Regions from separate parts of the Mesorhizobium sp. WSM4829 genome, predicted to be linked through region 2. Evidence: riboswitches for the same ligand, from Rfam matches in the RefSeq annotation. Region 2 holds a riboswitch; the other holds the start of a gene.
What was found. A riboswitch is a leader RNA that binds a small molecule or an ion and turns the genes downstream of it on or off. The one in region 2 is predicted to bind S-adenosylmethionine.
Positions count from the first base shown of each region.

Region 1: another riboswitch for S-adenosylmethionine. It lies ahead of metX (homoserine O-acetyltransferase MetX); the one in region 2 lies ahead of AC0L17_RS22545 (O-succinylhomoserine sulfhydrylase).

Region 1 covers NZ_JBVVQJ010000006.1:60,012-63,413, forward strand. The annotation lists gene AC0L17_RS07890 (prephenate/arogenate dehydrogenase family protein) at 1-240, opposite strand, end outside; gene hisC (histidinol-phosphate transaminase) at 247-1,356, opposite strand; SAM riboswitch at 1,529-1,606, shown strand; gene metX (homoserine O-acetyltransferase MetX) at 1,727-2,896, shown strand; gene metW (methionine biosynthesis protein MetW) at 3,069-3,402, shown strand, end outside.
Region 2 covers NZ_JBVVQJ010000025.1:56,317-59,718, forward strand. The annotation lists gene AC0L17_RS22535 (ABC transporter substrate-binding protein) at 1-328, opposite strand, end outside; gene AC0L17_RS22540 (2'-deoxycytidine 5'-triphosphate deaminase) at 422-1,516, opposite strand; SAM riboswitch at 1,642-1,719, shown strand; gene AC0L17_RS22545 (O-succinylhomoserine sulfhydrylase) at 1,793-2,983, shown strand; gene AC0L17_RS22550 (ceramide glucosyltransferase) at 3,030-3,402, opposite strand, start outside.

The DNA.
Region 1 (3,402 bases), on a different contig from region 2:
GCCCGAAGAACCGACCGGCACCGAAACGATGACCAGGTCGGCATCGCCGACCGCCTCTTTCGCATCCGACGTGTAGAAGGAGCCGAGGCCGAGTTGCTTCGCCCGCGCCAGCGTCGTTTCGCTGCGCGTCGAGATGGCGACATGACCGGCAAGGCCTTCGCGATGGATTACGCGGGCCAGCGACGAGCCGATCAGGCCGATGCCGACCAGCGCGATCTTTTCGAACATCGGTGATGTCATGGTGTTCTAGCTTTTCAGAAATGTCGCGATGGCGGCGACAACGCCGCGATTGGCCTCTTCGGTGCCGATGCTCATGCGCAGCGCATTCGGGAAGCCGTAGCCGGAAACGCGCCGCAATATGTAGCCGCGCGCACAGAGGTAATCGTCCGCAGCTGCCGCCGAATGTTTTTTGTCTTCGGGAAAGTGGATGAGGACGAAATTGCCGACGCTCGGCGTCACCCGCAGTCCGAGCCTGGTCAACTCCTCGCTCACCCAGGTCAGCCAGGTCTCGTTATGCGCCACGCTTCGCTCGACATGGGCACGGTCGCGGATCGCGGCAATGCCGGCCTCGATCGCCGTCGCGTTGACGTTGAAGGGACCCCGCACCCGGTTGATCGCATCGATGACATGCATCGGCGCGTACATCCAACCAATCCGCGCGCCGCCGAGGCCGAGCTTGGAGAAGGTACGGGTCATGATCACGTTTTCCGCGCCAGCCACCAGTTCGACGCCGGCTTCATAGTCGTTGCGGCGGACATATTCGGCATAGGCTGCATCAAGCACCAGTAGCACGTTTCGAGGCAGGCTGGCATGCAGGCGGCGCACCTCCTGGAACGGCAAATAGGTGCCGGTCGGGTTGTTGGGATTGGCGAGGAAAATGATCCTGGTACGCGCCGTCACCGCAGCGAGGATCGCGTCGACGTCGGCGCGCTCATTGGTTTCCTTGACCGAAACCGGGACAGCACCTGCCGACTGGATGTAGATCTTGTAGACCATGAAGCCGTGTTCGGTGATCACAGCCTCGTCGCCGGGTGCGAGATAGGTCTGCGCAAGCAGGCCCAGAATCTCGTCGGAACCGTTGGAACAGACGATATTCGCCGGATTGAGGCCATGCACCTCGGCGATCGCCTCCCGCAGGCGCCTGGCGGTGCCGTCGGGATATATGTCGAGCTTGGCCGCAACGTCGCGCGCGGCTTCTATCGCCTTCGGCGAGGGGCCGAGCGGATTCTCGTTCGACGACAATTTATGGACCTTGGCAACGCCGGCCGGCGCCGTGCTTTTGCCCGGCACATAGGCCTCGATCTCCATGATCCCCGGGCGGGGCGTTGGACGTGCCTGATCCGATGCCTGGTTCATATTGCAAAAATCCGTCGAGAACGCTTCCGCTGCTCCAACGCGATGCGAATTTCGGATCCGCCACACTGGAAGCCGCCGCGGAAATACAAGCCGTGGCCTGGAATGTCGAGAGGCGGCAATGATCGGTGCGTGACTGGCCGTTGACGCCGAGGCGCGCCGGTCCTAAAGAAAGGCGAAATCCCGTGGTGATTTGGCCGGTCGGCTTGCAGCCACGTTAAACAACTCGCTAAAGGGCCGTTTGCATCCTGTAACCGGCTTTGCGAAGGCAATGCCGGTTTTTTTGTTGTCCGCAGCCGGCCGGACAGTCGCATCGAGCCGAAAATCGCAATCGACTTTCGGAAAACACGATGGGTTAATGTAAGAGGATGCGATGGTCGCGCTGCGCACGAAAAGAACTAACAACGAGGCCGACGAGCCGTCGAGCCCGGTGTTGCGTTTCGGCGCCGACAAGCCGCTCAAGCTCGATGCCGGCACACTGCTGTCGCCATTCCAGATCGCCTACAAGACCTACGGCACGCTCAACGACGCCCGCTCCAACGCCATCCTCGTCTGCCATGCACTGACCGGCGACCAGCACGTCGCCAGCACCAATCCAGTGACCGGCAAGCCGGGCTGGTGGGAAGTGCTGATCGGCCCCGGCAAGATCATCGACACCAGCCGCTTCTTCGTCATCTGCTCGAACGTCATCGGCGGCTGCCTTGGCTCGACCGGCCCCGCCTCGACCAATCCAGTCACCGGCAAGCCCTACGGGCTCGACCTGCCGATCATCACCATCCGCGACATGGTGCGGGCGCAGTTGATGCTGGTCGACCATTTCGGCATCGAAAAGCTGTTCTCGGTGCTCGGCGGCTCGATGGGCGGCATGCAGGTGCTGCAATGGGCGTCGAGCTATCCGGAGCGCGTTTTCTCGGCGCTGCCGATCGCCACCGGCGCGCGTCATTCCTCGCAGAACATCGCCTTCCATGAGGTCGGCCGGCAGGCGGTGATGGCCGATCCCGACTGGCATGGCGGCAAGTATTTCGAGCAGGGCAAGCGTCCAGAAAAGGGGCTGGCCGTGGCGCGGATGGCCGCTCACATCACCTATCTGTCGGAGGCGGCCCTGCACCGGAAGTTTGGCCGCAACCTGCAGGATCGTGAAGCACTCACCTTCGGTTTCGACGCCGATTTCCAGATCGAGAGCTATCTGCGCCATCAGGGCATGACCTTCGTAGACCGCTTCGACGCCAACTCCTATCTCTACATGACCCGGGCGATGGACTATTTCGACCTCGCCGCCGATCATGGCGGCCGGCTGGCCGACGCCTTTGCCGGCACCAGGACCCGTTTCTGCCTGGTCTCCTTCACCAGCGACTGGCTGTTCCCGACCGAGGAGAGCCGCTCGGTCGTTCACGCGCTGAACGCGGCCGGCGCCTCGGTGTCCTTCGTCGAGATCGAGACCGATCGCGGCCACGACGCCTTCCTGCTCGACGAGCCGGAGCTGTTCGCCGCCATCAACGGCTTCATCGCCTCGGCGGCCCGCGCCAGGGGGCTCAGCGCATGACCCCCAAAGATTACAGCCTTTTCGAACCGGCATCTTGCGCCAGGCAGCAGCGCATGACGCCTGAAGTTTGCAGGCTTTTCCGATCAAGGTCATGCGCCAGGCATCAGCGCATGGCCCCGAAAAGTTGCAGACTTTTCGGATCAAGGTCATGCGCCAGTCAAAGGCCACGATCATGAGTGTCAACCACGCCCAGCGCGTCGACCTCGAAGTCGTCGCCGATCTCATCCCGCCGCAGTCGCGGGTGCTGGACGTCGGCTCCGGTGATGGCCTGCTGCTCGAATTGCTGCAGGCAACGAAGCAGGTCGACGGCCGTGGGATGGAACTGTCGCAGCGCGGCGTCAACGAATGCGTGGCACGCGGCCTGTCCGTCATCCAGGGCGACGCCGACAAGGACCTCAAATTCTATCCCGACAAGGGTTTTGATTTCGTCGTCCTGTCGCAGACCTTGCAGGCGACCCGCAACCCGAAGCTGGTGCTCGACGAGTTGCTCAGGATCGGCAAGCACG
Region 2 (3,402 bases):
TGGTGAAGGAGACCTGCTTCTTGCGCTCCTCGGTAATGCTCATGGACGCGATGATGGCGTCGAATTTTTTGGCCTGGAGCGCCGGGATCATGCCGTCCCAGTCCTGCGTGACAAGTTCGCATTCGACCTTCATCTGAGCGCAAAGCGCATTGGTGATGTCGATGTCGAAGCCGACGAGCTTGCCATCCGCGGTGATGGTGTTGAACGGCGGATAGGCGCCTTCAGTGGCGATCTTCAACTTTTCCTGTGCTTGCGCCGACAGCGACCCGACTGACATCGCCAGCATGACGGCTGTTGCTGCCGATGCGATCCATCTTGAAATCTGCATTTTTTGTTCCCCTTGTTCCAACCGTATTGACGGCTAAGACAGCCAAGCACGACCCGTAAGGTCAGGCAAGCATGGTCTGATCATAGTGGGCGATCAGCGCGCGGCGCGAAAATGCTTGGACAGTTTCAGGCCCTGCGCCTGATAGTTCGAGCCGAGATCTGTGCCGTAGAGCGCCTGCGGCCGCTTCAGCATGTGCTCGTAGACCAGCCGTCCGACGATCTGGCCGTGGTCGAGGATGAACGGCACTTCGTGGCTGCGCACTTCGAGCACGGCCCGGCTGCCGGTGCCGCCCGAGGCCGAATGGCCGAAACCCGGATCGAAGAAACCGGCATAGTGGACGCGGAATTCGCCGACCAGCGGATCGAAGGGCGTCATCTCGGCGGCATAGAGCGGCGGCACATGCACCGCTTCCTGGCTGACGAGGATATAAAATTCGTCCGGATCGAGCACCAGTTCGCCGGCGCCGCTCTTGTAGAGCGGGTCCCAGAAATCGACGACATCCTGCGCGGCGCGCTTGTCGACATCGACCAGGCCGGTGTGGTGCTTGCCGCGGTAGCCGACCAGCCCGTCCTTGTCGCCGTCGAGGTCGATCGACAGTGCGATGCCGCCGCCGGAAATGTTCGGCGGCTCGGTGGCGACGAGCGTCTCGGCACGGTGCAATTCGTGCAGCTCGCTTTCCGACAAAAGCGCATTGCCGGTGCGGAACCGGATCTGCGACAGCCGCGAGCCGGCGCGGACGACGATCGGAAAGGTGCGCGGGCTGACTTCGAGATAGAGCGGGCCGTTGTAGCCGGCAGCGATCTTGTCGAACTCGTGGCCGCGATCGGTCATCACGCGGGTGAAGATGTCGAGCCGCCCGGTCGAGCTTTTTGGGTTGGCCGAGGCGGAAATGTTTGCCGGAAGCGCCAGGCTCTCGAGCAGCGGCACGATATAGACGCAGCCCGTCTCCAGCACCGCACCATCGGTGAGATTGATTTCGTGCAGCTTCAGGCGGTCGAGTTTTTCAGCAACCCTGTGGTTGGGGCCGGGCAGGAAGGAGGCGCGCACCCGCCAGGCCTTGTCGCCAAGCCTGAGGTCCAGGCTGGCCGGCTGGACCTGGTCGGCGTCGAGCGCGCGCGGCGACTTCAGCGCGCCCGACTGGTACAGCGCGGAAATATCCTGATCCGGAAGAATGCCTGTCTGCCGCAAAGTCTGGCTCCGCTCGAAGGCCGGGCGTGGTCTCGTCTTGTCGCAGGTTCTTGCCGTGGAACCCGCTGGTACAAACCTCTTAATCATGCCGGCAATTGACGCAAGCGCGGTGCAGGTCTAAAGGATCGTTATCCCGTGGTGATTTGGCCGGTCGGCTTGCAGCCACGTTAAACAAGTCGCTAAAGGACCGTCGGGCCGAAAGGCCGTACGACCGGTTGCGACTTTCGCGGCCGGTTTTTTTGTGTTTGGACCATTTTTTCTGTTTGGAACAAGGTGATGACGAGCAAAACGCGCAACTGGAAGCCTCAGACCGCCCTCGTGCATGCAGGAACGCTGCGTTCCGGCTTCGGCGAAACCTCCGAGGCGATGTATCTCACGCAAGGCTATGTCTACGATACGGCGCAGGCGGCGGAAGCCCGCTTCAAGGGCGAGGAACCGGGCTTCATCTATTCGCGCTATGCCAATCCGACGGTCGACATGTTCGAGAAGCGCATGTGTGCGCTGGAAGGTGCCGAAGATGCCCGCGCCACCGCATCCGGCATGGCGGCGGTGACGGCGGCGTTGCTGTGCAGTGCCCGGGCCGGCGACCACATCGTGGCGGCGCGCGCGCTGTTCGGCTCCTGTCGCTGGGTGGTCGAGACGCTGGCGCCGAAATACGGCATCGAGGCGACGCTGGTCGACGGCACCGACATCGCCAATTGGGAAAAGGCGGTCAGGCCCAACACCAGGTTGTTCTTCCTTGAAAGCCCGACCAATCCAACGCTGGAGGTCGTCGACATCGCAGCCGTAGCCTCGCTTGCCGATTCGATCGGCGCGCGGCTGATCGTCGACAACGTCTTTGCCACGCCCTTGCAGCAGAAGCCGTTGCAACTCGGCGCCCATATCGTCGTCTATTCGGCGACCAAGCACATCGACGGCCAGGGGCGCTGCCTCGGCGGCATCATCCTGTCGGACAAGAAGTGGATCGACGAGAATTTGCACGACTACTTCCGCCACACCGGTCCCAGCCTCTCGCCCTTCAATGCCTGGACGCTGCTGAAGGGCCTGGAGACGCTGCCGCTGCGCGTGCGCCAGCAGACGGAAAGTGCCGGCCGGATCGCGGACTTCCTCGCCGAGCGATCGGAAATTGTCCGCGTCATCTATCCCGGCCGCGCCGATCACCCGCAGGCGGCGATCGTCAAGAAGCAGATGTCGGGCGGCTCGACGCTGATCTGCCTCGACGTCAAGGGAGGCAAGCAGGCGGCCTTCGCCTTCCAGAACGCGCTCGATGTCGTGCTGATCTCCAACAATCTCGGTGACGCCAAGAGCCTGATCACCCATCCGGCGACGACGACACACAAGAATCTGAGCGACGAGGCGCGGGCCGAACTTGGCATCGGGCCAGGCACGCTCAGGCTGTCCGTCGGACTGGAGGACACTGACGACCTGCTCGAAGACATCGAGCAGGCCTTGAAAGCCGCCAGGTAGGGATACGCGCCGAACTGCTGCGCTCTGATCTGCAAAGCAGGCGGGGTCAGGCGCCCGACGGCGTCTCTTCCAATTCCGCAACGGCGCTGGTTTGGATGGTCATCGTGTTGCCGCGCCAGTCGACGGCACCGCTGAGCCAGCCGCGCACCCAGATGGCGGGAAGCATCACGTCCCGCGCAACCATCGCCGGGATCATGCGCAGCGACAGGTGCCAGCCCTTGGCCGAGGCGAGAGCGCATTCCGGCAGATAGGCGACTATCAGCACGGCGATGGCGGTAGCCGGCAGGCTGAAACCGGCGCCTGCTGCCGCAACCAGCGCAAGCACCAGCGGCGGCGCCGCTCCGATCAGGATCTCGGGCGCGAAAAACAGTGGGAAGGTGACGCGACGGAGGCGTGCCCAGCGGGCCTGGCGCGACCAG